Regions from separate parts of the Variovorax sp. P4_B10 genome, predicted to be linked through region 2. Evidence: predicted binding sites of a transcription regulator. Region 2 holds the regulator's gene; each other region holds the start of a gene.
The links. The regulator sigma-54, encoded in region 2, starts transcription at its own class of promoters, with help from an activator protein. The targets are predictions, from matches to a motif close to TGGCANGNAANCTGCTTT.
Positions count from the first base shown of each region.

Region 1 (10,424 bases), on a different contig from region 2:
CTCGTCGAGCAGCATGAGCGGTGCGTTCTTGGCGAGCGCGCGCGCCAGCGCCACGCGCTGCTGCTGCCCGCCCGACAGCTCGGCCGGCAGGCGGTCGAGGAACATGCCGATGTGCAGCTTGTCGGCCAGTGCCTTCACCCGCGCATCGATGTTCTTCTCGCCGCGCAGCTTGAGCGGCGAGGCGATGTTGTCGGCCACCTTGAGCGAGGGATAGTTGATGAACTGCTGGTAGACCATCGCGACGTTGCGCTCGCGCACCGGCATGCCGGTCACGTCCTTGCCGTCCACCAGCACCTTGCCCGTGCTCGGCGTGTCAAGCCCCGCCATCAGCCGCATCAGGCTGGTCTTGCCGGCCTGCGTGGCGCCCAGCAGCACGGTCACCGCACCGCTCTTGGGTGCAATGCTCTGTTCGTAGAGCCATGTCTGCGCGCCGACCTTCTTGGTGACGCGCTCCAGTGTCAGCTGCATCAGCGCACCTCCTCTTCCATCTTGTCGTTCCTTGCGTTGGCCTGCAGCCAGATCGCAACCTGTTCGCGCTCGGCCGGCGTGTAGTGCAGGCCGAGCTTGGAGCGGCGCCAGAGCACGTCGTCCGAGCTCACGGCCCATTCGTGGTCCTGCAGGAAGCGCAGTTCGCGCTCATGCAGGTCGGGCGCCACGGCAGCCCCCAGATCGGCCAGCGACTTCGCATCGCCGAGCAGTTCCGACACCCGTGCGCCGTAGGCGCGCGCGAGCCGGCGCGCCAGCTTGCCGTAGAGCCACGGATACCTGGCTTGCACGGCCGACACGAAGCGCTCGAAATCGTCGTCGGGCCGCTTCGCAGCACCGATCCACGCCGACAGGTCGCCGCCGGCCAGGAAGGCACCGTCGGTCCAAGCGGGGCGCTGCGCATTCGACTGGCCCAGCATCTTGCCGACCTCGTCGGCCGCGTCTTCCGCGAGCTTGCGGAAGGTCGTGATCTTGCCGCCCCACACCGACAGCAGCGGCGCGGCCGTGGTGTTCGACTCGAGCATGTAGTCGCGCGTGACGGCCGAGGGGTCGCCCGACGCGTCGTCGAGCAGCGGGCGCACGCCCGAGTAGGTCCAGACCACATCGGCGGGCACGATGGCCTTCTCGAAATAGCGGCTCGCCTGCGTGCAGAGGTAGTCGATCTCTTCCTGGGCAATGCGTGCGGCGCCGGGGTCGTCGCCGTTGAGTTCGATGTCGGTGGTGCCGATCAGCGTGAACTCGTCCTGGTAGGGAATCGCGAAGATGATCCGCTTGTCGGGGTTCTGGAAGATGTAGGCGTGGTCGTGCTCGAACAGGCGCGGCACCACGATGTGGCTGCCCTTCACGAGCCGCAGGCTCTTGGTGGCGAGCGCCTCGCCCTTGGCCGATTGCGCCACGCCGCGCAGGAACGATTCGGCCCACGGGCCCGCGGCGTTGACCACGGCGCGGGCGCGCACGGTGCGCGTGCCCTGCGGGCCTGCGAGCGTGGCGGTCCAGCCGTCGGCGCCGCGCTGCGCATGGGTGCAGCGGGTGCGCGTGAGCACTTCGGCGCCGCGCGCCTGGGCATCGAGCGCGTTCAGCACCACGAGCCGCGCGTCGTCGACCCAGCCGTCCGAATAGACGAAGCCGCGCTTGTACTGGTCCTTGAGCGGCTTGCCGGCCGCATGCCTGCGCAGGTCGACGCTGCGCGAACCCGGCAGCACTTCGCGCCTGGCGAGGTGGTCGTACATGAACAGGCCGATGCGGATCATCCAGGCCGGCCGCATCGAAGGGTCGTGCGGCATCACGAAGCGCAGCGGCCACATGATGTGCGGCGCGCTCTTGAGCAGAACCTCGCGCTCCTGCAGCGCCTTGCGCACGAGCGAGAACTCGTAGTACTCCAGGTAGCGCAGTCCGCCGTGGATCAGCTTGGTGGACGAGGACGACGTGTGCGAGGCGAGGTCGTCCTTTTCGCACAGCACCACGCGCCAGCCGCGCCCGGCGAGGTCGCGCGCGATGCCGCAGCCGTTGATGCCGCCGCCGACGATCAGCACATCGCAATCGGTTGCCGGCGCAGGCGAATTGGAGGAGAAATCGCTCACAGGAAATGGGCCCGTTGAATCGTGACTTTGGTCACCGAAGGGCGCCATTGTATTTTCGGGTTTTTTCATTTGGATTCCTTTTAGCGCGATTTTCCCCCGAGTTTTCCCTTAGTTCGCTTCGTTTTCTTTCGCTTTAAAGTGACGCGCCCTGTACCCTCCCCACAGTCTTTACGCTCTCCACGACGCCCCTGTGAACTCCAATCCGCGCCAGATCAACCTCCTGGACACCGTGCGCACGCGCGGCTCCGTCACGGTCGAGCAACTCGCCGACATGCTGGGCGTGACGCTGCAGACCGTGCGGCGCGACGTGCAGCGGCTGGCCGACCAGGGCCTGCTGACGCGCTTTCACGGCGGCGTGCGCGTGCCCAGTTCGACCACCGAGAACATCGGCTACCAGCAGCGCGAAACCCTGCATGCCGAAGGCAAGGCGCGCATCGCCCGCCGCGTGGCCGAGCTGGTGCCCAACGACTGTTCGCTGATCCTCAATATCGGCACCACCACGGAGGCGATCGCCAAGGCGCTGCTGCGCCACACCGGGCTGCGCGTGATCACCAACAACCTGAACGTGGCGACCATCCTGAGCGGCAACACCTCGTGCGAAGTGATCGTGGCCGGCGGCTCGGTGCGCCCACGGGACCGCGCCATCGTGGGCGAGGCCACCATCGACTTCATCCGCCAGTTCAAGGTCGACATTGCGCTGATCGGCGTGTCGAGCATCGAGGCCGACGGGTCGCTGCGCGACTTCGACCTGCGCGAGGTGAAGGTGGCGCAAACCATCATTTCGCAGGCACGCGAGGTGTGGCTCGCGGCGGATGCGAGCAAGTTCAACCGGCCCGCGATGATCCAGCTGGGCACGCTGTCGCAGATCGACCGGCTGTTCACCGATGCGGAGCCGCCTGCGCCTTTTGCCGACCTGCTGCACGCTGCGCAGGTGCGCCTCGAGATTGCGCGCGATTGAATTGAAATGACGGCTTGTTTTTTTGTTCGTCGTCGCGTTGTGTTTGCCGTGCGCTATTCAGGGCGCGATCACGCCGACGGTGTACTCTGCTCCGCGAATGTCCCCCGGCGCGGCCTAGGGCCGCATGCCTCCTCCTTTATTTCGCTGCGCAGAGCACACCGCCAGCGTGATCGCTCAGAGCACTGGTTGATCGGCTCGCACAAGCGCTGCGTCCCTCGTGCACAGGGCACCGGGTGCTCCCCGCAGCGAAATAAAGGAGGAGCGAAGCGGGGGACATTCGCGGAGGGGAGCACCCGGTGTCCTGTGCACGCGCCCCGGACAACAGCGCCAAGAACAACAGCACCAAGAGCACAAGACAAGCCTCAACGCCTGATCAGACCCCGAGGAACACCCACCCCATGACCTACCTGCTAGCCCTCGACCAGGGCACCTCGAGCTCTCGCAGCATCGTGTTCGACCGCGAAGGCCACATCGTCGCCATCGCGCAGAAGGAGCTCACCCAGATCTACCCGCAGCCGGGCTGGGTCGAGCACGACCCGATGGAAATCTGGCGCAGCCAGATCGCCACCGCGCGCGAAGTGCTCGTCAAGGCGAAGCTGAAGCCCACCGACATCCACGCCATCGGCATCACCAACCAGCGCGAGACCACCGTGCTGTGGAACCGCAAGACCGGCCAGCCGGTGCACCACGCCATCGTCTGGCAGGACCGGCGCGCCGAACCGCTGTGCGCGCAGCTGCGCGAAGAAGGAATGACCGACACCATCCGCGAGAAGACCGGGCTGGTGATCGACGCGTACTTCTCCGGCACCAAGCTGCGCTGGCTGCTCGACAACGTGCCCGGCGCGCGCGCGCAGGCCGAGCGCGGCGAACTGGCCTTCGGCACGGTCGACAGCTGGCTCATGTGGCAGCTCACAGGCGGCAAAGTGCACGTGACCGACGTGAGCAACGCCTCGCGCACGATGCTGTTCAACGTGCACCGCAACGAATGGGACGCGGACCTGCTGAAGGCGCTCGATATTCCCGCTGCGCTGATGCCGACGGTGCAGCCGTCGAGCTCGCACTTCGCCGACACCGATGCCGCGCTGCTCGGCCACACGCTGCCCATCGGCGGCGTGGCGGGCGACCAGCAGAGCGCCCTCTTCGGCCAGGCCTGCTTCGAGGCCGGCATGGCCAAGAACACCTATGGCACCGGCTGCTTCCTGCTGATGCACACGGGCGGCGCGTTCCAGCCCTCGCACAACGGCCTGCTCGTGACCAGCGCCGCGCAGACCGACGCGAAACCGCAATACGCCATGGAAGGCAGCGTGTTCGTGGGCGGCGCCGTGGTGCAGTGGCTGCGCGACGGCCTCAAGGCCATCAAGGGCAGCGCCGAAGTGCAGTCGCTGGCCGAGAGCGTGCCCGATGCGGGCGGCGTGATGATGGTGCCGGCCTTCACCGGCCTCGGCGCGCCCTACTGGGATGCGGATGCGCGCGGCACCATCACCGGCCTGACGCGCGGCACCACGGTCGCGCACATCGCGCGCGCCGCACTCGAAAGCATCGCCTACCAGAGCGCCGCGCTGCTGCAGGCCATGAGCCGCGACGCGGTGGCCGCCGGCGGCAAGCCGGTGGCCGAGTTGCGCGTGGACGGCGGCGCGAGCGTGAATGACCTGCTGATGCAGTTCCAGGCCGACCTGCTGGGCATTCCGGTGGTGCGGCCCGAAGTGATCGAGACGACGGCCCTCGGTGCCGCCTACCTCGCGGGGTTGTCGACGGGCGTGTACAGCGATGCGCGCCAGCTCTCGAAGCTGTGGAAGGTGGAGCGCCGCTTCATGCCGACCATGGGCCGCGCGCAGGCCGAGGAATCGATGGCGCGCTGGGAGCGCGCCGTGCGGCAGGCCACGGCGACCTGAGACCTTGCGGGCAGATGCCCGAGTGCAATGTGCTGTGCGGGGCACCTGCCGCTGGCAGCCCTCGGGGGGATGGCCTCAGTGCGCGGGCACCAGAAAGTCCTGGCTGATCCGTCCGCCCAGCTCGTTCACCCGGTCGAGGAACTGCGTGAGGTACGCATGCAGCCCGGTCGCCAGGATCTCGTCGACCCTCGCGTACTGCAGGTCGGCCAGCAGCTTGCCGGCGCGCCGCTGCGTTTCGGCGCTCTGTTCGTTTTGCACCTTGGCGAGGTTGCTCACCACCTCGACCAGGCTGGCATGCAGCGAACGCGGCATGTCGGCGCGAAGGATCAGCAGTTCGGCCACGCGCTCGGGCTTGATCACGTCGCGGTACACCTTGCGGTAGACCTCGAAGGCCGAGACGCTGCGCAGGATCGCGCTCCAGTGATAGAAGTCGTACTCCTGGTCTTCCTCGGTGGCGGCGCCGAAGAACTCGCTGTTGAGGGCGTGGAACTTCACGTCCACCAGCCGCGCCGTGTTGTCGGCGCGTTCGAGGAAGGTGCCGAGGCGCGAGAAATGGAAGGCCTCGTCCTGCAGCATCGTGCCGAGCGTGACGCCGCGCGACAGGTGCGAGCGGAACTTGACCCATTCGAAGAACTGGCCGGGATCGCGTTCGAAATCGCCTGCGCGCAGCATGCGGTTGACCTCGAGCCAGGTGGTGTTCTGGGTTTCCCAGGCCTCGGTGGTCAGCGCTCCGCGCACGGCGCGTGCGTTTTCGCGCGCGGCCTTGAGGCAGGAGACGATCGACGAGGCATTGCTCTCGTCCTTGACCATGAACTCCATCACGTCGTTGGGCGTGATCTGGTCGTACTTCTTGTTGTACCAGGGCAGCAGCTCGCTGATGGAGAGCACGCCCTGCCAGCCGTACTTGGCGACTTCGGCGGACTGCGGCAGCAGCGAGGTCTGGTAGTTGACGTCGAGCATGCGCGCGGTGTTTTCCGCGCGCTCGGTGTAGCGCGACATCCAGTAGAGGTGATCGGCGGTGCGTGACAGCATCGTTTGTTCTCCTAGTTCCTTGCTTCTTGCACTCAGACCGACGGTGACGGGGTTTGGCTCTGGCTCTGCGACTGCGCCGCCTTGGGCTTGGACGTGCGGTCGGCTTCGAGAATCCAGGTGTCCTTGGTGCCGCCGCCCTGCGACGAGTTGACCACCAGCGAACCTTCCTTCAATGCCACGCGCGTGAGGCCGCCGGGCACCATCTGCACCTCGCTGCCCGAAAGCACGAAGGGGCGCAGGTCGATGTGGCGCGGTGCGATGCCGGCGTCGACGAAGGTCGGCGACGTCGACAGGCTCAGCGTGGGCTGCGCGATGTAGCCGTCGGGCTTGGCGATCACGGCCTTCTTGAAGTCCTCGATCTCGGCCTGCGTGGCGGCCGGGCCGATCAGCATCCCGTAGCCGCCGGCACCGTGCACTTCCTTGACGACCAGGTCCTTCATGTTGTCGAGCGTGTACTGCAGCTCGTCCTTGTTGCGGCACATGTAGGTCGGCACGTTCTTCAGGATCGGCTTTTCGCCGAGGTAGAACTCGACCATCTTCGGCACATAGGGGTAGATCGACTTGTCGTCGGCCACGCCGGTGCCGACTGCATTGCAGATCACGACGTTGCCTTCGCGGTAGGCGCGCATCAGGCCCGCGCAACCGAGCGTGGACGTGGGGCGGAACACCTCGGGGTCGAGGAAGTCGTCGTCGACGCGGCGGTAGATCACGTCGACGCGCCTCGGCCCGCGCGTGGTGCGCATGTAGACGAAGTTGTCCTTGACGAACAGGTCCTGGCCCTCGACCAGTTCGACGCCCATCTGCTGCGCGAGGAAGGCATGCTCGAAGTAGGCGCTGTTGTACATGCCGGGCGTGAGCACCACCACCGTGGGCTCGGCGGTGGCGGCCGGCGCGCTGGCGCGCAGGGTTTCGAGCAGCAGGTCGGGGTAGTGCGCCACGGGCGCGATGCGGTTCTGGTTGAACAGCTCGGGGAAGAGCCGCATCATCATCTTGCGGTTTTCGAGCATGTAGCTCACGCCGCTGGGCACCCGCAGGTTGTCTTCGAGCACGTAGTACTCGCCGTTGCCCTGGGCATCGGGGGCGCGCACGATGTCGATGCCCGAGATGTTGGAGTAGACGTTGTGCGGCACGCTCACGCCCATCATCTCGGGGCGGAACTGCGCGTTGTTCAGGATCTGCTCGGCCGGAATGATGCCGGCCTTGATGATTTCCTGGTCGTGATAAACGTCATGCAGGAAGCGGTTGAGCGCGGTGACGCGCTGCACCAGCCCCTTTTCCATGCTCTCCCACTCGTGGGCGGGAATGATGCGGGGCAGCAGGTCGAACGGGATGAGCCGCTCGGTGCCGGAGCCGTCCTCGTCCTTGGCGCCATACACCGCGAAGGTGATGCCGACCCGGCGGAAAATCATTTCCGCCTCTTCACGCCGCGAACGCATCACCTCACCGGGTTGCTTCGCGAGCCATTGGTCGTAGCGCTTGTAGTGCTGTCGGATTGCAGCCCCCGCGTAGGGCAACTGCTCATACATCTCATCGAATTTGTGCATGGAACGACCAATCTCCTTGAGCCATAGCTTAGCAAGTTCAGGGCCAGTAGAAGCCCTAGGATTGGGCCGACCCCGGTCTTTTTGATGTGCAGAGCGATTTTGGATGCCGTTCGAAGGGGATGCTGCCGCTCAGTCGCTCGACCGGCTTTCGGGCATGCGGTGCTGCCAGTAGCGCGCACGGCGTTCGCGCTCGCAGACCACGCCGCCGGGTTGGACACTCGTCCAGCGTGCAGCACCGCAATGGGCGCTGTCGATCACGCGCACGCCGCGCTCCGCATAGCGCGCCACCACCTCCTGCGCCGGGTGCCCGAAACGATTGCGATAGCCGGCCTGGACCAGCGCGATGCGCGGGTGCACGGCATCGAGGAACGGGGCGCTCGACGAGGTCTTGCTGCCATGGTGAGGCGCCAGCAGGACATCGGCCGCGAGCGGGCTGCCGCGCTGCACCAGTGCGCGCTCCTGGTCGCGCTCGATGTCGCCGGCCAGCAGCGCGGTCGCCCGGCCGTTGCCGATGCGCAGCACGCAAGAGATCGCATTCGGCCTGGCGCCTGCAAGATAGTCCGACGCGAGCGGATGCAGCAGCTCGAAGTGCACCCCGTCCCAGTCCCATTGCCGYCCGGCCTCGCAGACCTCGCCGGGGCGCTGCGCACGCAGCGGATGCTCGGCCTCGATCGAGCTGAGCAGCGCGGCCTGCGGCTGCATCGCAAGCACCGCGGGAGCGCCGCCGGTGTGGTCGATGTCCCGGTGGCTCAGCATCAGCATGTCGAGCCGCTCGTCGAAGGCTCGCAGCAGCGGGACGAGCACGCGGTGGCCGGCATCGCTTTCGAGGCTGTAGCGCGGCCCCGCGTCGTAGAGCAGGCTGTGCGTCGCCGTCCGCACCAGCACCGCGTTGCCTTGCCCGATGTCGGCTGCGAGCAGTTCGAACTCACCGGCTGCCGGCCGCGGCATCTGCCACAACAGCACCGGCAGCAACAGCGGCAGCCCGAGCGCGCGCACGGTCCATGGCAGCGGCATGGCGAGCAGCGCCCCGCCAGCCACGCCGCAGGCTGCCATCCACCAGGGCGGCGCAGCCATCGACAGCGTGGCGAAAGGCAACCCGGCGAACCATTGCAGCAGCACGGCAAGCGCCTGCACGGCCCAGGCCGCGACGTCCCACATCGGCGCCACGACCGCCCCCAGCATGACCAGCGGCGTGACCACCAGGGTGACCCATGGAATCGCGATCGCGTTGGCGATCAGGCCGACCAGCGACACCTGCTGGAACAGCAGCAGGCTGAGCGGCGTGAGTGCCAGCGTGATCACCCATTGCTCGCGAAAGAACAGGAGCAACCGGGTTGCAGCGCCCTTTTTCCTCCCGGCCGGCCCTGTCGAATCGGTGGCAAAGAGCACGCCCACCGCGACAAAGCTGAGCCAGAAGCCAGCCTGCATCAGGGCCCAGGGGTCGATCGCCACCACCACGGCGGCCGTCAGCAGCCAGACATGCGGCCACGGCCAGCGCCGCCCGGTCAGGCGCAGCAGCGCCACCGTCGCGAGCATCCAGACCGTGCGCTGCGAGGGCACGCCCCAGCCGCTGAAGAGTGCATAGAGCGTCGCGAGCAGCACACCGCCCGCCAGCGCAGCCTGTTGCGCCGGCAGGCGCAGCATCAACCGGCTGCTGCATCGCCACAGTGCGCCGACGGCATGCGCGGCGAGCCAGGCGAACATGGTGATGTGCAGCCCCGAGATCGACATGAGGTGCGCGACGCCGGTGGCCCGGAACACGTCCCAGTCGGCGCGGTCGATGGCGCCCTGGTCGCCCGTGAGCAGCGCAGCGATCACGCCCGCCTGCCGCCGGTCAAGTACGCGCTCGAACACCGCGTCGCGCACCGCCTCCCGCACGCGCTCGATGGGGTGCCGCCAGGTGGCAGCCAGGTGCTGGGGCGCCGCATCGCGCACGCCCGTGCGCACATAGCCGCTGGCATGCACGCCCTGCTCCCACAGCCACAGCTCGCTGTCGAAACCGTGCGGATTGAGATTGCCATGGGGCGCCCTGAGCCGCACCGTCATGCGCCATCGTTCGCCCGCATGCAATGCGCCGACGACGCTGGGAGAAGGTGCCCGCCCCTCGGGAGCGCGCCCCCACAGGCCGGTGTTCTCGCCATACCAGCCCAGCGCGATGCGCGACGGAACGGCCGGCGGCACCTCGTCCCGCGCGTCGGCCCATCGGGCCGACTCGACATCGAGATGAAACCGCGTTCCAGCCTCGTTGCGCTGCGGCATCTGCGGCACCACGCCGATCACCTGCAGGTCGCGCCCTTCGAGCGCAGGCGCCAGCGCGCCGCTCGCATAGGCCACGGCACGCCAGCCCGCCAGCCCGGCACCGGCCATTGCGCCGCAGACCAGCGCCGCGGCCAGCAGCAGCCGCCCGGACGTCCGCCGCCACCACAGCCCCGCCACGCCCGCAAACAGCAAGGCCGCGTAGGCACCGGCCTCCCACAACGCAGGCTGATGCAATTGCAACGCCGCGCCGAGCAGCGATCCGCCCAGCGCAGCAAAAGCCCACGGCCCGGCCGCAGCCGAGCCCGACGCCCGTGACGGCGTCACTGAACAACTCCACAACACATGATGCAAACCCTCCCCGGACTCGCGCTCGATGGCGCGTTAATTGCTTGGCATCTGGGCTAGTATGCGTCTCACAAGAGACATCTTTTCGATGCAATCTCGCAGTACTGCACATAAAAACGCATGTCCATTCACGCCGCTCTCCACCACGTCACCCACTACAAATACGACCGCCTGGTGCAGCTGGGCCCGCAGGTCGTGCGCTTGCGGCCCGCGCCGCATTGCCGCAGCAATGTGGTCTCGTACTCGCTGCGGGTCGAACCGGCCGAGCACTTCGTCAACTGGATGCAGGACCCGTTCGCCAACTACCAGGCACGGCTCGTGTTTCCCG
Region 1 is NZ_JBFUHN010000037.1:23,083-33,506, forward strand. Features, by position in the region: gene AC1DXX_RS18225 (ABC transporter ATP-binding protein) at 1-468, opposite strand, end outside; gene glpD (glycerol-3-phosphate dehydrogenase) at 468-2,135, opposite strand; gene AC1DXX_RS18235 (DeoR/GlpR family DNA-binding transcription regulator) at 2,257-3,024, shown strand; gene glpK (glycerol kinase GlpK) at 3,423-4,916, shown strand; gene AC1DXX_RS18245 (alpha-E domain-containing protein) at 4,992-5,948, opposite strand; gene AC1DXX_RS18250 (circularly permuted type 2 ATP-grasp protein) at 5,981-7,492, opposite strand; gene AC1DXX_RS18255 (DNA internalization-related competence protein ComEC/Rec2) at 7,622-10,075, opposite strand; gene AC1DXX_RS18260 (transglutaminase family protein) at 10,217-10,424, shown strand, end outside.
Region 1: AC1DXX_RS18250 (circularly permuted type 2 ATP-grasp protein) is a predicted target of sigma-54. The motif match lies at 7,521-7,538, and genes of this name have one in related genera.

Region 2 (10,424 bases):
CTGGCCAACAGCACGCAGCTGCGCGCCCGCGGCTTCAAGCCCGGCGACCCCGAGTGGCCGAGCGGCGAAAAGGCGCCCGCCTACAACGGCGACTACATCGCCGACATCGCCGAAGACTTCAAGCAGAAGAAGACCGTCAAGTCGGACGACCGCGAGTACACCGCGAGCGGCGACATCGGCGACCTCGACGCGATCCGCGAATTCGCGGTGGCCTACCTGCGCCGCGAGCAGGACCTGGACCTGCAGGCCTTCCGCGTCCGCTTCGACAACTATTACCTCGAATCCAGCCTCTACACCAGCGGCCGTGTCGAGGCCGCGGTGCAGAAGCTCGTGGCCGCCGGCAAGACCTATGAGCAGGACGGCGCGCTGTGGCTCAAGTCGACCGACTACGGCGACGACAAGGACCGCGTGATGAAGAAGCAGGACGGTACGTACACGTACTTCGTGCCCGACGTCGCGTATCACATCGCCAAGTGGGAGCGCGGCTTCCACAAGGTGGTCAACATCCAGGGCACCGACCACCACGGCACCATCGCGCGCGTGCGCGCCGGCCTGCAGGCGGCTGGCGAGGGCATCCCCGAGGGCTACCCCGACTACGTGCTGCACACCATGGTGCGCGTGATGAAGGGCGGCGAAGAGGTCAAGATCAGCAAGCGCGCCGGCAGCTACGTCACGCTGCGCGATCTGATCGAGTGGACCAGCACGGACGCCGTGCGCTTCTTCCTGCTGAGCCGCAAGCCCGATACCGAATTTCTCTTCGATATTGATCTGGCGTTGGCTCAGAACAACGACAACCCGGTCTACTACGTGCAGATGGCGCACGCGCGCATCTGCAAGATGCTGCGCGATTGGGGTGGCGAAGTCGCATCGTTGAGCACGAGCGATCTGTCCTCATTGGAGGCGCCACAGGCACAGACCCTCATGCTGCAGCTTGCCAAGTATCCCGAGATGCTGACAGCAGCAGCGAAGGATTTTGCGCCGCACGACGTGACCTTCTACCTGCGCGAGCTGGCGTCCAATCTGCACAGTTACTACGACGCGGAACGCGTGCTTGTTGACGACGAAACGCTCAAAAAAGCCCGCCTTTCGCTTGTCGCAGCCTGTGCGCAGGTGCTGCACAATGGCCTCGCGATTCTCGGCGTCAGTGCGCCGAGCAAGATGTGAACCTCACCATGAAGAAGACAACCAGACAACGCGGCAACATCGTCATCGGCCTGATCATCGGGCTGGTGCTCGGCCTGGGGGTCGCGCTGGGCATCGCGGTCTACGTGACCAAGGTGCCGATCCCGTTCGTGACCAAGACGCAGAAGGGCGGCGCCGAGCAGGACGAAGCCGAAGCCCGCAAGAACCGCGATTGGGACCCCAACGCACCGCTCGCCGGCAAGGCCGGCGCAGCCAGGCCCACGCCGCCGGCCGCGGCCGGTCCGGTCAACCCGGTCACCGGCGAGCCGGCCACCAACACCGCCGTCGCACCCGGCACGCCGCCGCCGCCCCCGGCGACCGCACCGGTGCCCGTGGTGGTCGCGCCCAAGCCGACGCGCGCCGCGCCGGTGCCGGCCGAAGCCAGTGCGCTGCCGCCATCGAACGATCCGCTGGGTGACCTCGCCCGGGCGCGTGCGGGCATCGGCGCCGGCTCGGGCTCGGGCTCAGGCAGCACGACCACGGCGTCCGCCGCGCCGAGCAGCAGCAACAGCAATGCGGCGGCATCCTCCGGTTCCGACCCGTTCATGTACTTCGTGCAGGCCGGCGCCTTCCGCACCACCGACGACGCCGAGGCCCAACGCGCCAAGCTGTCGCTGATGGGCGTGGAGGCCAAGGTCACCGAGCGCGAGCAGGCCGGCCGCACGGTCTACCGTGTCCGTGCCGGCCCGTTCAACAAGAAGGACGAGGCCGACCGGCTCAAGGAGCGGCTCGACGGCGGCGGCCTGGAGTCGGCCCTGGTCCGCGTGCAGCGCTGAGCAAGCAACTGCCACGAATAGCCTTTAAGCTTCGCCGCGCGGCGTTTGCCGCCACCATCCATCGCCTTGGGCGCGCCGTGTGCACTGTGCATCGGGGGAACTCCCCGCCGCGCGCCGGCTCAGTCTGCCGTACAACAGGAGAATTCTTTCAATGAAACGTCGTGACTTTTCGCTGGCCGCCACTTCGCTCGGGCTGCTTTCGCTGGCCGCCAACCCGGCCCGCGCCCAGGCGCTCGCGCCCAAGGCCGGCTCCCAGTACCTCGTGCTCGACAAGCGCGTGCCGGTCGATGCCCCGGCCGGCAAGATCGAAGTGGTCGAGTTCTTCTCGTACAACTGCCCGCACTGCAACGACTTCGAGCCGGCGCTCGAGGCCTGGGCCAAGGCGGCCCCGAAGGAAGTGGCCTTCCGCCGCATTCCGGTGCCGTTCGTGGGCAACGACGTCGAAGCCAAGCAGCGCCTGTACTACGCGCTCGAAGCGATGGGCAAGGTCGACGAATTCCAGCCCAAGGTCTTCAACGCGATCCACAAGCAGCGCCAGAACGTGAACGGCGATGCCAACATCATTGCCTGGGCCGCGGCCAACGGCCTCGACGGCGCCAAGTTCAAGGAAGTCTTCACCTCGTTCGGCGTGGCCAGCAAGGCCAAGCGCGCCTCGCAGATGACCGATGCCTACAAGGTGGCCGGGGTGCCGGCGATGGCCGTTGCCGGCCGCTGGTACGTGGATGGCGAAACCGCTGGCAACATGACCAACGTGCTCCAGGTCGTCACCTACCTGATCGGCGAAGCAAAGAAGGGTTAACCCCCGGGCTGCGCGGCACTTCGTGTCCGCTGCGCCTACCCCCTTGCAGGGGGCGACACCTGCGGCCCGGCGAAGCCGGTTTCGCGGTGTCTCCCCTGAGGGACACCCGGCCCGCCTTGGCGGGCTTTTTCATCCGCGCTGGTGGGCTGGTGCAATCCGCCGCATACAATGGTTCAGAGCAAGTTTCGTGCCTCTATGACATTGCATTCTTACCCTACCACTCCCCCCCTCATTCGTCGCATCGGCCACCTGGCCATCGGCGCGCTGTTGCTGGCCGGCCTCGCCTCGGGCGCCCTGGCCGAGACGGCCGACCGCACCAAGCCGATGAACATCGAGTCCGACTCGATGCGCTACGACGACTTGAAACAGACCAGCGTGTTCACCGGCAACGTGCTGGTCACGAAGGGCACGATCATCATCCGCGGCGCGCGCCTCGACGTGCGCCAGGATGCCGAGGGCTACCAGTACGGGGTGGTCACGGCGGCGCCGGGCAAGCGGGCCTATTACAAGCAGAAACGCAATGCGCCCGACGAGTGGATCGAGGGCGAGTCCGAAGTCATCGAGTACGACAGCCGCGCCGACAACGTCAAGTTCATCCGCAATGCCGTCATGCGCCGCCTGCTGGGCGCCACGCCGAACGACGAAAGCACCGGCGCACTGATCGTCTACGACCAGAGCAACGACACCTACACGGTCAACGGCTCCACCGTGCCGCCGAACACCGCCGTGAACGCGGCGAATCCGGGCGGACGCGTCAGGACCATCCTCACCCCCAAGGCGGCCGCCGCACCGAAGCCCGGCGCCTCCGCCCCGGCGGGCGCGAAACCTGCCGCGGCCCCGGCCCCCACACCCGCGCCTGGCACCGGCCTGCGCTCGACCACCACGCTCAGTGGAGAGGGAGAAGGGCACAAGTGATCGAAACCGCCGGAATCCAGGAAGCCAACAACGTCCCGGGCAGCCGCCTGGTCGCACGCGGCCTGCAGAAAAGCTATGGCAGCCGCACGGTCGTCAAGGACGTCTCGCTCGACGTGCAGAAGGGCGAAGTCGTCGGTTTGCTCGGCCCCAATGGCGCCGGCAAGACCACCTCGTTCTACATGATCGTCGGGCTGGTGCGTGCCGACGCCGGCGAGATCACCATCGACGGCGAGCCCATCGCCCACATGCCGATCCATCGCCGTGCGCGCATGGGCCTGAGCTACCTGCCGCAGGAAGCCTCGATCTTCCGCAAGCTGACGGTCGAAGAGAACGTGCGGGCCGTGCTCGAGCTGCAGCGCGAACCCGACGAAAGCGGCAAGGTGGTGGCGCTTTCCAAGAAGCACATCGAAGAGCGCCTGTCCGAGCTGCTGGCCGACCTGCGGGTCGACCACCTGCGCGACTCGCCCGCGCTCGCGCTCTCGGGCGGCGAACGCCGCCGCGTCGAGATCGCGCGCGCGCTGGCCACCCAGCCGCGCTTCATCCTGCTGGACGAGCCTTTCGCCGGTATCGACCCGATCGCGGTCATCGAGATCCAGCGGATCATCAGTTTCCTGAAGGAGCGCGGCATCGGCGTGCTCATCACCGACCACAACGTGCGTGAAACGCTGGGCATCTGCGATCACGCGTTCATCATCAGCGACGGGCATGTGCTGGCACAAGGCACACCCTCGGAGATCGTCGACAACGCCGAAGTACGCAGGGTGTACCTGGGCGAGCACTTCCGGATGTAAGGGAGGGTCGCGTTCTCCATGAAGCAAGGGCTGTCCCTTCGCGTCTCGCAGCATCTGGCGCTCACGCCACAGCTGCAGCAGTCGATCCGGCTGCTCCAGCTCTCCACGCTCGAACTGAGCCAGGAGGTCGAGCAGATGCTGGACGAGAACCCGTTCCTCGAACGCACCGCGGAAGAAGCGGCGCGCGAGGAATTCGGGCTCGATGCCGTCGACACACCCGTGCCGCGCGAGGAGGCCGGCGAGAGCGAATTCGCCTCGGCGCCGGCCAGCAGCGCGACGACCGCCTCCACCGACACCGCGGCAACCAGCGACGCCGATGGCGCCACTGCCGACACCACCGAGCGCGAGCCCGACTGGGAAGGCGACGGCACCGTCGACATGGCGCCCGACGACAGCGAGTGGGGCAGCGATGCGCCTGCGCGCCAGAACAACCTCGGCGACGACGAACGTGCCGACGCCACCGAGCTCGCGCGCAGCCAGGAATCGCTGCAATCGTTCCTGCACCGCCAGGCGCTCAGCCTGCGCCTGAACGAGAACGACAGCGCCGCGCTGCGCTTCCTGATCGAATCGCTCAACGACGACGGCTACCTCGAAGACTCGCTGCCCGCGCTGGCCTCGGGCCTTGCGGGCGACGACAACGACCAGTTCGACGAACTCGTGCACCACTTCCAGATGGCGCTCGGCCTGCTGCAGAGCCTGGAGCCCGTCGGCGTCGGCGCGCGCGACCTGGGCGAATGCCTCGGCATCCAGCTGCGCGCACTGGCCAGCGAGGACGAGGCCGAGGAGGCAGCGCTGGTCCGCAAGACCGCCATCGCCATCTGCAAGCAGCCGATGGAGCTGCTCGCGCGGCGCGACTTCAAGCGCCTGGCCACCCTGACGCGCACCAACGAAGAGCTGGTGCGCTCGGCGCTGCAGATCATTGCGCGCCTCGAGCCCAAGCCGGGCCGCCGTTTCGTCGACGTCGAGCGCAACATCGTGATTCCCGACGTGATCGTCACCAAGATCGGCCGCGGCACGAACGTGAAGTTCCGCGTCATGCTCAACCCCGAGGTGATGCCGCGCCTGCGCGTGCACGACATCTACGCCGGTGCGCTCAAGTCGCACAAGGGCGAGGGCAGCCAGGCGCTGTCGCAGCGGCTGCAGGAGGCGCGCTGGTTCATCAAGAACATCCAGCAGCGCTTCGATACCATCCTGCGCGTGAGCAATGCGATCGTCGAGCGTCAGAAGAGCTACTTCGTGCACGGCGAGCTCGCGATGCGGCCGCTGGTGCTGCGCGAAATTGCCGACGAGCTGGGCCTGCACGAATCGACCATCTCGCGCGTGACCACGGCCAAGTACATGTCCACACCGTTCGGCACGGTCGAGCTCAAGTACTTCTTCGGCTCGGCGCTCGGCACCGAGACCGGCGGCAATGCGTCGAGCACCGCGGTGCGCGCGCTGATCAAGCAGTTCGTGAGCTCCGAGAGCATCAAGAAACCGCTGTCCGACAGCCAGATTTCCGAGATGCTGAAGGAGCAGGGCATCGAGTGCGCGCGGCGCACCGTGGCCAAGTACCGCGAAGCCCTGCGCATCGCGCCCGCCAACCTGCGCAAGGCACTGTAGAAAGCCGCCGATGATCCGTCGCCTGCTGTCGTGTTGTGGGCACTGGGTCTTCGTCGTGGCGGCATCGTTGCTGTTCGCAGGCTGCGCCACCCTGCCCGACGAAGCGCCACGCCCGCCCACCAAGGCCCTCGCCGTCTCGGCCGACACGGCCCTCGGCAAGATCGCGCTGGCCTCCCAGCCCGACCCCGACCTCAGCGGCTTCCGCCTGATGCCGGGCGGCGACTTCGCCTTCGACACCCGCATCCAGCTCGCGCGCCGCGCCCAGCGCACGCTCGACGTGCAGTACTACCAGATCGAGAACGACGAGACCGGCCGCTACCTGCTGCGCACCCTGCGCGATGCGGCGCAGCGCGGCGTGCGCGTGCGGCTGCTGATGGACGACCTCTACACCTCGGGCGAAGACGAACTGCTGCTCGGGCTGGCCGCCACGCCGAACGTCGAGCTGCGCCTCTTCAATCCGTTTCCGGCCGGGCGCGGCAGCCTGCTGCGGCGCTTCACCGCCTCGCTCTTCGACTTCAGCCGCGTCAACCGGCGCATGCACAACAAGCTCTTCATCGCCGACGGCGCGATGGCGGTGGCGGGTGGCCGCAACATCGGCAACCAGTACTTCAGGCGCAACTCGGGCCAGAACTTCATCGACCTCGACACCTTCGTGACCGGCGCGCTGATCCCGCGCCTGGGCACCCTGTTCGACCAGTACTGGAACAGCGTCCATGTGCGGCCGATCCAGTCGGTGGTGGCGAGCGGCCTGTCGCGCGAGAAGCTGCAGAAGCGCTTCGACGCCGCCACCGGCCCCGACACCACGCCGCCGCCGCCGAAGCCCGCCCCCAACGACCTGCTGGGCTACAGCCCGCTGGTCGAGGACCTCGACACCGGCAAGCTCGGCCTGATCTGGGCCATCGCCGAGGCGTACGCCGATTCGCCCGAGCGCGTGATCGGCAAGACCGCCTCGTACGGCGGCGTGCCGCTGCTCGACGTCGACAGCGTGCGCTACAACGTGGTCGAGCAGATGCGCCGCGCGCGCTCCGAGGTGACCATCGTCTCGCCCTACCTGATCCCGGGCGCCGCGGGGCTCGAGGTGATGCGCGAGATCCGCCGGCGCAACGTGAAGATCAGCGTGGTGACCAACTCGCTCGCCGCCACCGACGAGCCGCTGGTGCACACCGCGTACCGCCGCTACCGGCCCGAGATGCTCACGCTCGGCGCCGACCTCTACGAGCTGAGCACCACGCGCACGCGGCGCAGCGTGCGGCTCGGGTTGTTCGGCACCTCGGTGGGGCGGCTGCATGCCAAGTCGGCGGTGATCGACCGGCGCATCCTCTTCGTCGGCTCGATGAACTTCGATCCGCGCTCCGAGACGCACAACACCGAGATCGGCCTCTTCATCCGCAGCGCCGAGATGGCGCAGCAGACGCTCAAGCTCATCGACGTGCTCAAGCAGCAGGGCGCCTATCGTCTGCGCTTCGCCGAAGGCAGCGCGTCGCGCATCGAGTGGATCAGCGAAGAAGCGGGCAAGACCACGGTGCTCGACGAGGAGCCCGACTCCGGCTTCTGGGACCGCACGATGCTCGAACTGCTGGCGCCGCTGACGCCGGAGAGCCTGCTGTAGACCCGGCCGGTCAGTTGCCGCGCACGGCCGACCAGACCAGCCGCAGGCCCAGCAGGCCCATCACGCCGCCTGCGGCGCGGTCGATCCAGACCTTGTAGCGCAGGTAGGCCGAACGCGGCGCCGCCGAGGACAGCGCCAGCGCGACGATGGCGTACCAGCCCGTCTCGATGCAGAAGATCACGACCGGCACCGCGAGCGCCAGCACCAGCGGCACCTCGCGCGGCAGGAAGGCCGCGAAGATGCTCGCGTAGACCACGGCCGTCTTCGGGTTGCTGACCTGCGTGGCCAGCCCCAGCAGGAAGGTGCGCCCGCCGCGGCCCTGCTGCCCGGGCGATGTGCCGGCTGCATCCTGCGTCATCGTGAGCGGCTGCCGTGCGCCGCGCCAGATGCGGATGCCGAGGTAGATCAGGTACGCGCCACCGAAGCCCTTGATGGCGAGGTAAAGCCCCGGCACCGCGAGAAACGCCGCCTGCAGTCCGGCCAGCGCCGCAATTGCGAAGACGATGCCGCCTGCGCCCATGCCCAACGCCGCGGCCAGCCCGTCGCCGCGCGAAGCCACGGCCGTGCGCGCCACCATGACGAAGCTCGGGCCCGGGCTCATGGCGCCGACGGCCATGGCGCCGGCGATGCCGAGCAGGGAAAGCGTGGTGTCCATCATCGCGTGGCTCCGGCTATTGCTGCACGTTTACCGCTTCGACCTGCACCAGCAGCTTCACCTTGTTCTCGAAGCCGAAGTTCAGGCCCCAGGTGATGCCCCAGTCGCTGCGCTGCACGGTGGTCTCGAAGTCGCCGCCGCACACCTGGCGGTTGATCAGCGGGTTGAGGTAGCAGTTGAAGCGCACGGCCTTCAGCGTCACCGGCTTGGTCTGGCCCATCAGCGTGAGCGTGCCCGGCACGTCGACCACCTTGTCGCCGCTGATGTCGATGCGGTCGGCCACGAAGCGGCCGGTCGGGAATTCGGCGACGTTGAAGAAATCCTTGCTCTGCACATGGCGGTTGAGCAGGTCGACGCCGGTGTTGATGGTGCCGATGTCCATCGTGATGTCGACCTTGCCGCTGGTGCCCGTGCCATCGATCTGCACCGAGCCGTCCTTGGTGCTGAAGCGGCCGCGGTTGGTGGTGGTGCCGTAGTGGCCCATCTCGTACATCACGAAGGTGTGCGTCGGGTCGATCACGTAGCTGGCGTTCTTCGCGGGGCCGCCCGCAGGTTTGGCGGCCACGGGCGGGGTGAATTCCTGGGCCGAGGCCCACGGGACGACCGTGGCCGACAACACCGAGGCAAGGAGGAGCTTCTTCATGGCGGTGGGTGTGTGGAACATGGAAGAGTGCAATGAGAAAAGAGGGTTGGCGTCAAAGCGGCCCGAGGCCCGAGAGCGTGAGCTTGAAGCGCACCTGCACCTCGTTGCCGACCACCGAGGTGTCGGTCCATTCGCCGTCGCCCACCTTGTAGTCGAGCCGCTGGATCGTGAAGCTTCCGGTGGCCACCGCGTGGTAGCCGTCGGCCGGCGCGATGCTGACGGGCACCGTCACGTACTTCGCCGTGCCCTTGATGGTGAGCTTGCCCGCCATCTCGAACTTGCCGTCGCCCAGCGCCTTGATGGCGGTCGACTGGAAGCTCGCCTGCGGAAAGCGCGCGGCATCGAACCATGGCGCCTTGGGCAGCTCGGCATCGCTCATCGGCACGCCGAAGGCGGCGCTCGCGGTGTCGATCTGCAGGGCGACCGTGCCGCCCTCGGGTTTCTTCGGGTCGAAGGCGATCTGGGCGTCGAACTTCTTGAAGCTGCCTTCCACCGGCACGCCCATCTGCTTGCTGACGAAGACGATCTGGCTCTTGTCGGCCACCAGCTTCGCGGCCGGCGCGGCGGCGGCCGGCATCGGTGCGGCGAAGGCCAGTGCCGGCAGCATCAGGAGGGACAAGGGGCGAAAGAGGCGCGTCATCCGGCAGATTCCTTGCGTGGCCCGGGCCACATGCGTTTCAGAAGACCGTCGCGGTCGATGAAGTGGTGCTTGAGCGCCGCCGCCACGTGCAGCAGCGTGACGCCCGCCAGCGTGAAGGCGCTGCCCTTGTGCAGCGGCTTGAGTATGGCCTCGGCGAAATCCTTGTCCACCGGCACGAAGTCGGGCAGCGGCAGCACGCCGAACCACACGACCGGAATGCCCAGGCCCGAGGTGTAGGCCCAGCCGAACAGCGGCACCGCGAAGAACAGCAGGTACATCAGTGCGTGGCTGACCCGATAGCCCGCCAGCTGCCAGCGCGGCATGGCGGCCAGCACGTGCGCGGGTATCGCGGGCGGGCGATGGACGAGCCGCCACAGCAGCCGCAGCGCCGACAGCACGAGGATCGTGATGCCGGCCCACTTGTGCCAGTTGTAGAGCTTGAGGCGCTGCGGCGAGAAGGGCAGGCCCGTCATGTAGAGCCCCACGCCGAGGGAGGTGACGATCATGGCCGCGAGCAGCCAGTGCAGCACGATCGCGACCAGGCCATAGCGCTGGTTGCGCAGGCCGTGCGGATCGGCGGCAACGGGGTGAAGGGGAGGGGCGACGGACATCGGGGCGGGACCTGCGGCCTGTGCGCGGAGCATATCTCGGAAGTGATGACAGCATTGCACGGCCCGTGCCAGCGCAAGCTGCACCGCGCGTCAGGTCGGCTGCTGGGCCCGCAGCAGGACGCCGCGCAATTCGTCCGGCTGCACCGGCTTGCGCAGCGCATGCCAGCCGCGCTCCATGGCGAGCCGCTGGGTGGCTTCGTT
Region 2 is NZ_JBFUHN010000016.1:29,398-39,821, forward strand. Features, by position in the region: gene argS (arginine--tRNA ligase) at 1-1,164, shown strand, start outside; gene AC1DXX_RS10325 (SPOR domain-containing protein) at 1,173-1,958, shown strand; gene AC1DXX_RS10330 (thiol:disulfide interchange protein DsbA/DsbL) at 2,110-2,757, shown strand; gene lptA (lipopolysaccharide transport periplasmic protein LptA) at 2,953-3,672, shown strand; gene lptB (LPS export ABC transporter ATP-binding protein) at 3,669-4,463, shown strand; gene rpoN (RNA polymerase factor sigma-54) at 4,482-6,065, shown strand; gene AC1DXX_RS10350 (phospholipase D family protein) at 6,076-7,674, shown strand; gene AC1DXX_RS10355 (LysE family translocator) at 7,685-8,332, opposite strand; gene AC1DXX_RS10360 (YceI family protein) at 8,346-8,972, opposite strand; gene AC1DXX_RS10365 (YceI family protein) at 9,025-9,612, opposite strand; gene AC1DXX_RS10370 (cytochrome b) at 9,609-10,223, opposite strand; gene AC1DXX_RS10375 (sensor histidine kinase) at 10,314-10,424, opposite strand, start outside.

Region 3 (10,424 bases), on a different contig from region 2:
GCTCCAGCACATGCGGATGAAGGCGATGGATGCGCGCATCGCCGACGTGCAGCATGTGCACGTCCCGGCCCTTGAAGATCAGCGCGCTGAAGGTGCACACATAGCCGCTGTCCTTGTCGAAGCGCGCGTCGCTGCGCATCGTCTGCGCGTGCAGCCACGAATTCGTGGCGCCCAGGACCCGCTGGGCCGCCCGGCGCACCGACCAGGCGTCCGAGGTCGCGTAGTAGTCGTCCAGGAAGCCCCGGACGGCCGCCGCGCTGGCCACCTGGCTCACGCGGCTGGAGCCGATGCCATCGGCAATCGCCACCGCGATGCCCTTGGACATCCGCAGCGTCCCTTCCGGCAGCATCGCGCCGTGGAAGTCCTGGTTGACCGCTCCGGGCTTGGCCAGCGAGTGCTGGCCGAGCGTCACGCGCAGTGCCTTCTGCATGAGCGCGGGCGTGCGAGGCCTCAGCCGCCGGAGCTCAGTTCGCGGCGCGCTTCTTCGGCGCCGTCTTGTAGTGGGTCGAATACAGGGTCAGGCCCACGAAGGTCAGGCCGCCGACCAGGTTGCCCACGACGGTCGGGATCTCGTTCCAGATCAGGTAGTCCATGAGTGTGAACTTGCCGCCGAGCATCAGGCCGGTGGGGAACAGGAACATGTTCACGATCGAGTGTTCGAAGCCCATGTAGAAGAAGACCATGACGGGCATCCACATCCCGATGGCCTTGCCCGACACGGTGGTGGACATCATGGCGGCGACCACGCCGGTGGAGACCATCCAGTTGCACATCACGCCGCGGATGAACAGCGTCAGCATGCCGGCGGCGCCGTGCGCGGCATAGCCCACCGTGCGGCCTTCGCCGATGTGGCCGAGCTTCTCGCCGATGGCGTTGGGCGCCTCGCTGAAGCCGAAGGTGAAGATGATCGCCATGAACACCGCCACCGTCAGCGCGCCTGCGAAGTTGCCGACGAACACGAGGCTCCAGTTGCGCATGACGCCGCCCCAGGTGGCGCCGGGGCGCTTGTCGAGCACGGCGAGCGGCGCGAGCGTGAAGACGCCGGTCAGCAGGTCGAAGCCCATCAGGTACAGCATGATGAAGCCGACCGGAAAGAGCATCGCGCCGACCAGCGCGTTGCCGGTGTTGACGGTGATGGAGACGGCGAAGGCCGCGGCCAGCGCCAGGATGGCACCGGCCATGTAGGAGCGGATCAGCGTGTCGCGGGTGGACATCAGCAGTTTGGATTCGCCGGCATCGACCATCTTGGTCACGAACTCGGCGGGGGCTAGATAGGCCATCGGGATTCCTTGAAGAAACGGAGAGAAGAACGAAGGGTCGAAGGCGCGCGGCTCAGGCCAGCGCGACGAGCACGCGGCCTTCCTGCACGCGCACCGCATGGGCTCGCACCGAGTACTCGGGCGCTTCCAGGCACTCGCCGCTGCGCAGGTCGAAATGGTTCTTGTAGAGCGGCGAGGCGACGACGATCCGCTCCCCCAGGCTGCCGACCAGTCCGCGCGACAGCACGCTCGCCTGCGCCTTGGGGTCGACGTTGTCGATGGCATACAGGGCCTGTTCGCGGCCCACGCTGAAGATCGCGACATGCACGCCCTCGACGAGCGCGCAGACGCCGGTGTCGGGCAGGATGTCGGCGGCCGCGCACACGGCGGTCCATTGGAGGGAGTCGGTGGTGGTCATCTGGCATGTCCTCGGGTGTTCATCAGACGGTTTCGGTATCGGTCGCGGCTTCGGCGGCGCGCTCTTCCGCGCGGGCCGGGCGGATCTGGCCGCGCTCCTTCACGAACACGATGTGTTCGTCGGGCTTCTCGCTGTTGACGAAGGAGCGGAAGCGCTGGCGGGTGGCGGGGTCGTTCACCGCGGTCTTCCACTCGCACTGGTAGGTGTCCACCACGTCCTGCATCTGCGCTTCGAGCTCGCCGGCGATGCCCAGGGTGTCCTGGACCAGCACGCCCTTCAGGTAGTCGAGCCCGCCCTCGAGGTTCTCGCGCCAGGTGCTGGTGCGCTGCAGGCGGTCGGCCGTGCGCACGTAGAACATCAGGAAGCGGTCGATCAGCTGGATCAACTGGGCCTTGGTGAGGTCGGATGCGAACAGCTCGGCATGGCGCGGCTTCATGCCGCCGTTGCCGCAGACGTAGAGGTTCCAGCCCTTCTCGGTGGCGATGATGCCGACGTCCTTGCCCTGCGCCTCGGCGCATTCGCGCGTGCAGCCCGACACGCCGAACTTGATCTTGTGGGGTGCGCGCAGGCCCTTGTAGCGGTTCTCCAGCTCGACGGCCAGGCCCACGCTGTCGTCGACGCCGTAGCGGCACCACGTCGAACCCACGCAGCTCTTCACCGTGCGCAGCGACTTGCCGTAGGCGTGGCCGGATTCGAAGCCGGCGGCAATCAGCTCTTCCCAGATGGCTGGCAGCTGCTCGACGCGCGCACCGAACATGTCCACGCGGGCGCCACCGGTGATCTTGGTGTAGAGGCCGTATTTCTTGGCCACGTGGCCCACGGCGATCAGCCCGTCGGGCGTGACCTCGCCGCCGGGCATGCGCGGCACGACCGAGTAGGTGCCGTCCTTCTGGATGTTGCCGAGGAAGTAGTCGTTGCTGTCTTGCAGGCTCGCGAGGTTCTTTTTCAGCACGAATTCGTTCCAGCACGACGCGAAGATGCTGGCGGCGGTGGGCTTGCAGATGTCGCAGCCCAGGCCCTTGCCGTGCTTGGCGAGCAGGTCTTCGAAGCTGCGGATCTCGCCCACGCGGATCAGGTGGTAGAGCTCCTGGCGCGAGTACGCAAAGTGCTCGCAGAGGTGGTTGTTGACCGCCATGCCGCGCTTGGCCATCTCGACCTTCATGACCTGGCCGACCAGCGCCACGCAGCCGCCGCAGGTGGCGCCGGCCTTGGTGCAGGCCTTCATCTCGGCGACGGTGCATGCGCCCTCGCCCACGGCCGCGCAAATCTGCCCCTTGGTCACGTTGTTGCACGAGCAGATCTGGGCGCTGTCGGGCAGCGCATCGACGCCGAGCCCCGGCCTGGCCTTGCCGTCGCTCGCGGGCAGGATCAGGAACTCCGGATCGGCGGGCAGCGCGATGCCGTTGAGCGCCAGCTGCAGCAGGGTGCCGTATTCGGCCGCATCGCCGACCAGCACCGCGCCCAGCAGCTGCTTGCCGTCGTCGCTGACCACGATCTTCTTGTAGATCTGCTTGCGCTCGTCGACGTACTGGTAGGCGCGCGCGTGCGGCGTCTTGCCGTGGGCGTCGCCGATGCTGGCCACGTCCACGCCCATCAGCTTGAGCTTGGTGCTCATGTCGGCGCCGGTGAAGGCGGCGTCGTCCTGCCCGGCGATGTGCTTCGCGGCAACGCGGGCCATGTCGTAGCCCGGTGCGACGAGGCCGAAGGTCTGTTCGTTCCAGGAGGCGCACTCGCCGATCGCGTAGACGTCGTGGTCGCTCGTGCGGCAGTGGCTGTCGATCGCCACGCCGCCGCGCGGGCCGACTGCCAGCACCGACTGGCGGGCCAGCTCGTCGCGCGGGCGGATGCCGGCGGAGAAGACGATCATGTCCGTCTCGAGGTAGGTGCCGTCGGCGAACACCATGCGGTGCCGCGCGGCGGCGCCGTCGGTGATCTCCACCGTGTTGCGTCCGGTGTGCACATGCAGGCCCAGCGCCTCGATGCTGTTGCGCAGCGCGCGCCCCCCGCCCTCGTCGACCTGCACCGCCATGAGCCGCGGTGCGAACTCCACCACATGGGTTTCGAGGCCCATGTCGCGCAGTGCCTTGGCGCATTCCAGGCCCAGCAGGCCGCCGCCGACGACCACGCCGCTCCTGGAGCGGGCGCCGCAGGCCTTCATGGCTTCCAGGTCCTCGATGGTGCGATAGACGAAGCAGTCGGGCCGGTCGCGGCCGGGCACCGCCGGCACGAACGGTGCCGAGCCGGTCGCCAGCACGAGCTTGTCGTAGGCCACCACCTCGCCATCGGCCGTGGTGATGGTGTTGTTCCGGCGCTCGATGGCCACGGCCCTGGCGMCCAGGCGCAGCGTGAAGCCGGTCTTTTCGAAGAAGCCCGGCTCGACCAGCGAGAGGTCTTCCGCGGTCTTTCCCGCGAAGAATTCGGAGAGGTGAACCCGGTCGTAGGCCGGACGCGGCTCTTCGCAAAGCACTGTGACCTGCGCTTGTGCGAGACCGAGCTCGTGGAGTTGCTCGAGAAACTTGTGGCCCACCATACCGTGGCCAATGACTGCGATTTTCATGTCGGGTCCTGCAGACAACCGGCCGCGCGGGTGCAGGCCACCCGACACGCAGCCTGGAGACGGCGTGTCGCAGTGGAGCCCCCGCGTGGAACGGATGCGAGTCGGGTTGGAACGGACGTACTGCCAGCTTGTGGGCTTGCAGTGCGCTCGGATCCGCCGTCGTTAGCGGAGGCACTGAGTGAACCGCGGCAGCTGTGCCGCGGGACAGTGCAGGACCTGATGCAACATCCGTGCCGGGAAAATCTGCGGCCGGGCGGGTCTCCATCGCACCAAACCCGGCGCGACCTCGCTGCAAGGCGCCGCCCGATGCGCCGTTGTGGCGCATGCATCTCCCCGTTTGGTGCGGCCGAGGCGACGCGGACTCTGCGTCAACCGGTGGACTGCAGGCTCTGCTCGATCATCCCGACAGCCTGCGCCAGCCCATTTTCGGCACGCATCCGCTCGCCCAATGCGCGCGCACTCGCCCGGACCTCCGGACGGCCGGCCAACGCAATGCCGCGCGCCAGGTCGTGCGCACCGAGGCGGCCGCCCGCGACCGCTTGCGGCGCCACCCCCGCCTGCGCCAGCCGGTGGGCCCAGAAAAACTGGTCGCCGGTGAACGGCACGACCACCGACGGCACCCCTGCGCGTGCAGCCGAATGCGTGGTGCCCGATCCGCCGTGATGCACCACCAGCGCCGTGCGCGGAAACAGCCAGTCGTGCGGCGTATCGCCCACCACGTGAAAGTTGGCGGGCAGGCCCTGGACGTCGATGCCGCTCCAGCCGGGATTCAGCACGGCGCGCCGCCCCCCGATGGCGTCCACCACCACGCGGCGCATGCGGCCGGCGTCGAAGCCGGTCATGCTGCCGAACCCGATGTAGATCGGCGCCTCGCCAGCCGCAAGGAATGCATTCAAGGCGGGTGGCGCCTGCCAATCGGACGCTGGCGGAAGCCACTGGCCGCAGGCCGCTGCGTTCGCAGGCCAATCGGTCGGCCGCGGCACCAGGCTCGGCGAAAAACCGTAGAGCATCGGGTGCGTGGTCCACATGCGCCGGCGCGGCGGCAGGCCGCACACTTCGGCACGCGCCGCGTTCACGGCCGGCCGGAATGCGCGCCACAGCATCGCGTTGACGAAGCGATGGCTCAAGCGGTTCAGGCATCGCGGAATGCGCGCTGGCGGCAGGAACGGGGAGGCGAAGTCGCGCGTGGGCGTGAGCGGAAACAGCCCCGCGCCGATGACCGGCACGCGCAGCGCATCGGCGGCCGAAAGGCCCACGAAAGCGGCCAGTCCCGAGCACACGATGGCGTCGCAGCCGCGCGCCGTCTCGACGGTCTGGCGCAGCCACGGCGTGGCGTTGGCATTGGCAATGGCTGCCAGTGCCTTCGCGGCCGCGCCCGGCCGCTCGCTGTGCGCCACCACGTTGGCGATGGCACCGCTCGCGCCGAGCGCGCCCCGGATGTCGCCGTCCAGCGCCTGCGTCCGCACACCGAGCTGGCGGGCCATGCCCAGCGTCGATTCGTCCGCCAGCAGGACCGATGCATGGCCGGCGTCATCCAGCGCGCGGCACAGTGCCGCAAGAGGACGCGCATCGCCCTCGGTGCCATAGGTCACGACGGCGATCTTCATGGGCGCTTCCTCTGCAGCGGTTTGCCGGCGGCGCGGGCACCGTTGGCAAAGATCTCGACGATCACCGCGAATTCGCGGCCCAGTTCCAGCCCGGGCAGCGTCAGCCAACGCATCAGCGCGCCGAAGTACAGATGGTGCAGCAGCGACGCCAGGTGCTCGGCCGGCACGTCGGCACGCAAGGTGCCGTCTTCTTGCGCATGTTCGATCAACAGCGCGAAGAGCCCCGCCAGATCGCGCGGCCGCTCGTCGGTTTCTCTCCCGCCGATCTCGTCCTGGATGTTGAGAAAGCGAAAGCGGAAGTAGTCGAGCAGATAACCCCGGTGGCGCTGCGACCATTCGGCCGAGGCGTCGAGCAAACGCATCAGCCTCGGCTCGAAGCCGCCCGGCATGTCGACCACGTCGCGAAGGCGCTGCGTGTCGGCCGCCAGTTCCATGTGCACCCAATGCGCGAGGATCGCTTCCTTGGTGGCGAAATGGTTGTAGAGCGTGCCTTTGGCCACGTCGGCCTGCAGGGCGATCTGCTCCATGGTGGTTGCGTCGTAGCCGCTGGCTTCGAAGAGCTGCATGGCTGTGCTCGCGACATGGTCGAGCGTTTGCGCGCGCCGCCGCTCGCGGCGGCCGGGAACATCGGGGGCCAGCACTGCAGGTCCTTTAAATCTGAACGTCGTTCAAGTTTATACGATGTTCATTAATTTCCTTCAACCATCGAGGGGCGAGGCCACGCCGGTTCTGCGCGAGGGTGAAAATCCACGGTATGCACCAAGCCCACTTTCCGTCGCCTCGTCCCCCACGACTTGCCCTGACGGCGCTCGCAATCGCCCTGCTGGGAGGCTGCGCTTCGGCGCCGCCTACGGCACCGTCGCAGCCGTCGACCGCGCCCGCCCGAGCCGCACCAGCGCTTACTACACCCGTGCCCGCGGCCGCCGGCGAAGCGGAACTCCAACGGGGATTCTCACAATGGGTGGCGGACTTCCGCGCCACCGCGCGCACAAGCGGCATCAGCGAGACAACGCTGCGCAGCGCCTTCGACGGCGTCCAATACCTCCCGCGCGTCATCGAACTGGACCGTGCACAGCCCGAACTCACCCGCACGGTCTGGGACTACCTCGACGGCACCGTGACGGCCCAACGTGTCGCTGCCGGCCAGGACAAGCTCCTGCAGGTTCGCAACCAAGCCGAAGCAGCGGCGTCGCGCTACGGCGTGCCGCCCGGCATCGTGGTCGCCATCTGGGGCATGGAAAGCAATTACGGCAGCAATTACGGCAGTACCCTGACCATCGACGCGCTGGCGACGCTGGGCTTCGAGGGACGCCGGGGCGACTGGGCGCGTGGCGAGTTGCTCGCAGCGTTGAAGATCCTCGACAACGGCGACATCGATCGCGAACACATGGTCGGCTCCTGGGCTGGCGCCATGGGCCAGACCCAGTTCCTGCCGTCGAGCTTCCTGGCTTACGCGGTGGATGCCGACGGAGACGGCCGGCGCGACATCTGGGGCAGCATGGCCGATGTGACGGCCTCGACCGCCAACTTCCTGTCGCGCGCGGGATGGCAAGCGGACAAGCCCTGGGGCGTCGAGATCCGGTTGCCGGCTGGCTTCGACCACGGCCGCGCCGACGCAGCCATTCGCCAACCCACCGCCCAGTGGGCCGCCGAGGGGCTGCAAACCATGGACGGTCAACCGCTGCCGGAGTTTGCCGACGGCACGATCCTGCTGCCTGCAGGCGCGCGGGGGCCGGCCTTCCTGGTCGGCCCGAACTTCCGCGCCATCCTGCGCTACAACAACTCGACCAGCTATGCGCTGGCGGTCGGCCTTCTTGCGCAGCGCCTGACCGGCGGCTCCGGCGTGCAGGCGCCCTGGCCGCGGGATCTGGCCGCCCTCACGCGCAGCCAACTGCTCGAACTCCAGACCGCGCTCAACCAGCGCGGCTTTGCCAGCGGAACGCCCGACGGCGTGATGGGCTCGGCCACCCGTGAAGGGCTGCGCCGCTACCAACGCAGCATCGGGGTGCCCGCGGATGGCTATCCAAGCGCAGAGTTGCTTCAGCGCCTGCAACAGCGCTAGCTGGCGCTTCTTTCCCCTGCCCTACCTGTTTGACGCCGGCGCAGCGCACGCCCAAAGAGCGCCTGGCATTGCGAGGCAGCTCGACCCGGCCGCTGTGGGAGGAACTGCACACTTGGCTGGCGTTCGAGCGAAGGCGTGTGCCCGACGACAGTTCGACGGCCAGGCCATCGACTACAGCCTCGGGCACTGACTGGAAACCAGCGCACTGATCGCTTTCACCGCCAGTTCAGTGCGTCGTCAAGGGTGGAGCGACCAGTCGCTTCCGGTGCGGTGAGATCTTGCACGGAGGATATGCCCGATGCCGTCAGGTTCAGCTCTGGATTCAACGCCAGTTCTCGGACCAGTTCGGCTTTGCCGGACACTCCAAGCTTGCGATAAACCTCTCGCAAATGATGGCGCGCGGTATTCGGCGCGATGCCAAGTGCACGAGCCGCTTCCTTATAGCTCGCCCCCTCAGCGAAGGCACCAGCAACCTCGCCTTCTCGCGCAGTCAATCTTTCCAACGCAGAGTTGTGCCTCAGATCGACGAGCCAGAAGTCGGCGATCGGGTGGAAGCGCACCTTCAGTCGTTTGCCTCGATAGACCTGCCCGGAACTCAAGTGTTGCACCAGGACCGTTGGCACGCGAGGTCCTGTCCAGCCGGGCCATTCGCTTCTGATCAGATCGGTCAGGGCGTCGTCCGCGACATGAAGCACTCCCCGCCGATCGACGATTGCCAGGGCCGCATGTCCGCTGGCCTGTTGCGAGCGCAAGCGCTCCAGATGCAACATCCAGTTCGTGGTGAGTGCAGCTGTCAGATGCGGCATCACCCATTGCTTGAACTCACGCTCGGATTCGGAAAATGGTGCATCGTGCGCTGAGCGATACAACGACAGGAAGCTCATTTGCTTGATTTCGTTGAGGGGCATTGAGGTACACATGCAATGGGCGATCTCGAAGCCCTGCAGGACTTCACGCATACGCGCGCTGCCGCACATTGCCTCCTGATTCAGGTTCACCGTCAGTCCCGGTTCTCTCGCCGTGACCTGGGTCATCAGGTCCTCGCGCTGAACCTCGTTCAAGATGCCCGGGAACAACGAAGGCAGACGGTACAACGCAGAGGCGTGCACGTCCTCCAAGCCATCGGGGAGGCGAGAGCCAATACCCCACCATGCCGAATCGAAATGGATGTAGCGTCGCAAAGTTCCAAGGACTGCTTGCTGAAAATTCACCATCGGCTCGGTTCGAGCCATACAGTGAACTTCCAGCACGGCGCGACTGAACAGTTCTGTACTCATAACTATCACGCCTCCACCACGGTTTCTTTTCCTTGTCGACCTTCCCCACTTATGCTGAATTGTTGGACGCAACTCTGGAGCGACCAGGGTTCAAACTGCCGACAGGAGGCTTTTCATCTGCGCCAGCTGTCGGGCCCTCCAGGGCTTGGCACTTTCCAGCTCACCGGCCAGGCTCAGTAACGTTGCTTCGTCGCCAAAGCGACCACCAAAGTGCACGCCAATCGGAAGGCCGGACTCCGTCCAGCAGATGGGCAGAGAAATGGCTGGCTGACCAGTCATGTTGAACTGAGCCGTAAAGGGAATGTATTCGAATACTTGGCGCGCCCACTCCATGGCCGAGATTCCACCGCGGTTTTGGTTGTATACCCCATGTGGCGCAGGCACCTGTGCCAACGTCGGGGTCAACAGAACGTCGTAGTCGTTGAAGAATTGACCAAAGGTCCGCGAGATCTTGTTGTTGACATCGATCGCCCAGTACAGATCCGATGCCTTCATCATTCGACCTTCCATCCATGCCGCCAGCGTTACGGCTTCCAATGTGTCCGCACTTGCGCGCCTGCCGGTGGCAGATTCGGCCAGATCTACCAGATAGGCGATACAGCTGGACCAGTGGATATGCAATGCCCTAACGAACATGTCCCAGTCATAGGCAGGCTCTGCTTCGATCGTTTCGTGGCCCAGATCGTTCAGCACCTGAACTGTTTCGTGCACGGCTTGCACGCACTCAGGGGCAATTGCCGACCCCGTTGACGAGTGAGTGGTCCAGGCAATCTTGAGGCGCCGCGGCGGCGTTCGCGCGGAGTCCGCAAAGGACCTGGACGGCGGCACCGGCACGCCCGGGGCACCGGCGTCAGGGCCGGCCACCGAGTCCAACAAAGCCGCCGCATCTCGCACGCTTCGCGTGACAGCGAACTCGGCTCCGAAGCCGCTCAGTATTTCGCCTGCATCGGGTCCGGTAGGTATACGGTGCCTGGTCGGCTTGAGTCCGACCAAGCCGCAGCAGCTCGCAGGAATGCGAATCGAGCCGCCGGCATCATTGGCATGGGCTACCGGAACAATGCCCGAAGCCACCGCGGCGGCAGCACCGCCACTTGAGCCACCGGCACTGTAGCCACGCTTGTAGGGGTTGTGCACCGGCCCGAACAATCGCGGCTCGGTCGTGGGGTTGTAGCCGTACTCTGGCGTTTGCGTGGTGCCGGTCAAGCAAAGACCGGCACGGCGAAACCGCGTCATCAGTTCTGTGT
Region 3 is NZ_JBFUHN010000080.1:12,007-22,430, forward strand. Features, by position in the region: gene AC1DXX_RS27460 (bifunctional protein-serine/threonine kinase/phosphatase) at 1-430, opposite strand, end outside; gene AC1DXX_RS27465 (formate/nitrite transporter family protein) at 465-1,280, opposite strand; gene nirD (nitrite reductase small subunit NirD) at 1,333-1,677, opposite strand; gene nirB (nitrite reductase large subunit NirB) at 1,700-4,234, opposite strand; gene AC1DXX_RS27480 (glycosyltransferase) at 4,603-5,841, opposite strand; gene AC1DXX_RS27485 (TetR/AcrR family transcriptional regulator) at 5,838-6,482, opposite strand; gene AC1DXX_RS27490 (lytic murein transglycosylase) at 6,596-7,903, shown strand; gene AC1DXX_RS27495 (helix-turn-helix transcriptional regulator) at 8,119-9,180, opposite strand; gene AC1DXX_RS27500 (amidase) at 9,271-10,424, opposite strand, start outside.
Region 3: nirB (nitrite reductase large subunit NirB) is a predicted target of sigma-54. The motif match lies at 4,453-4,470, and genes of this name have one in related genera.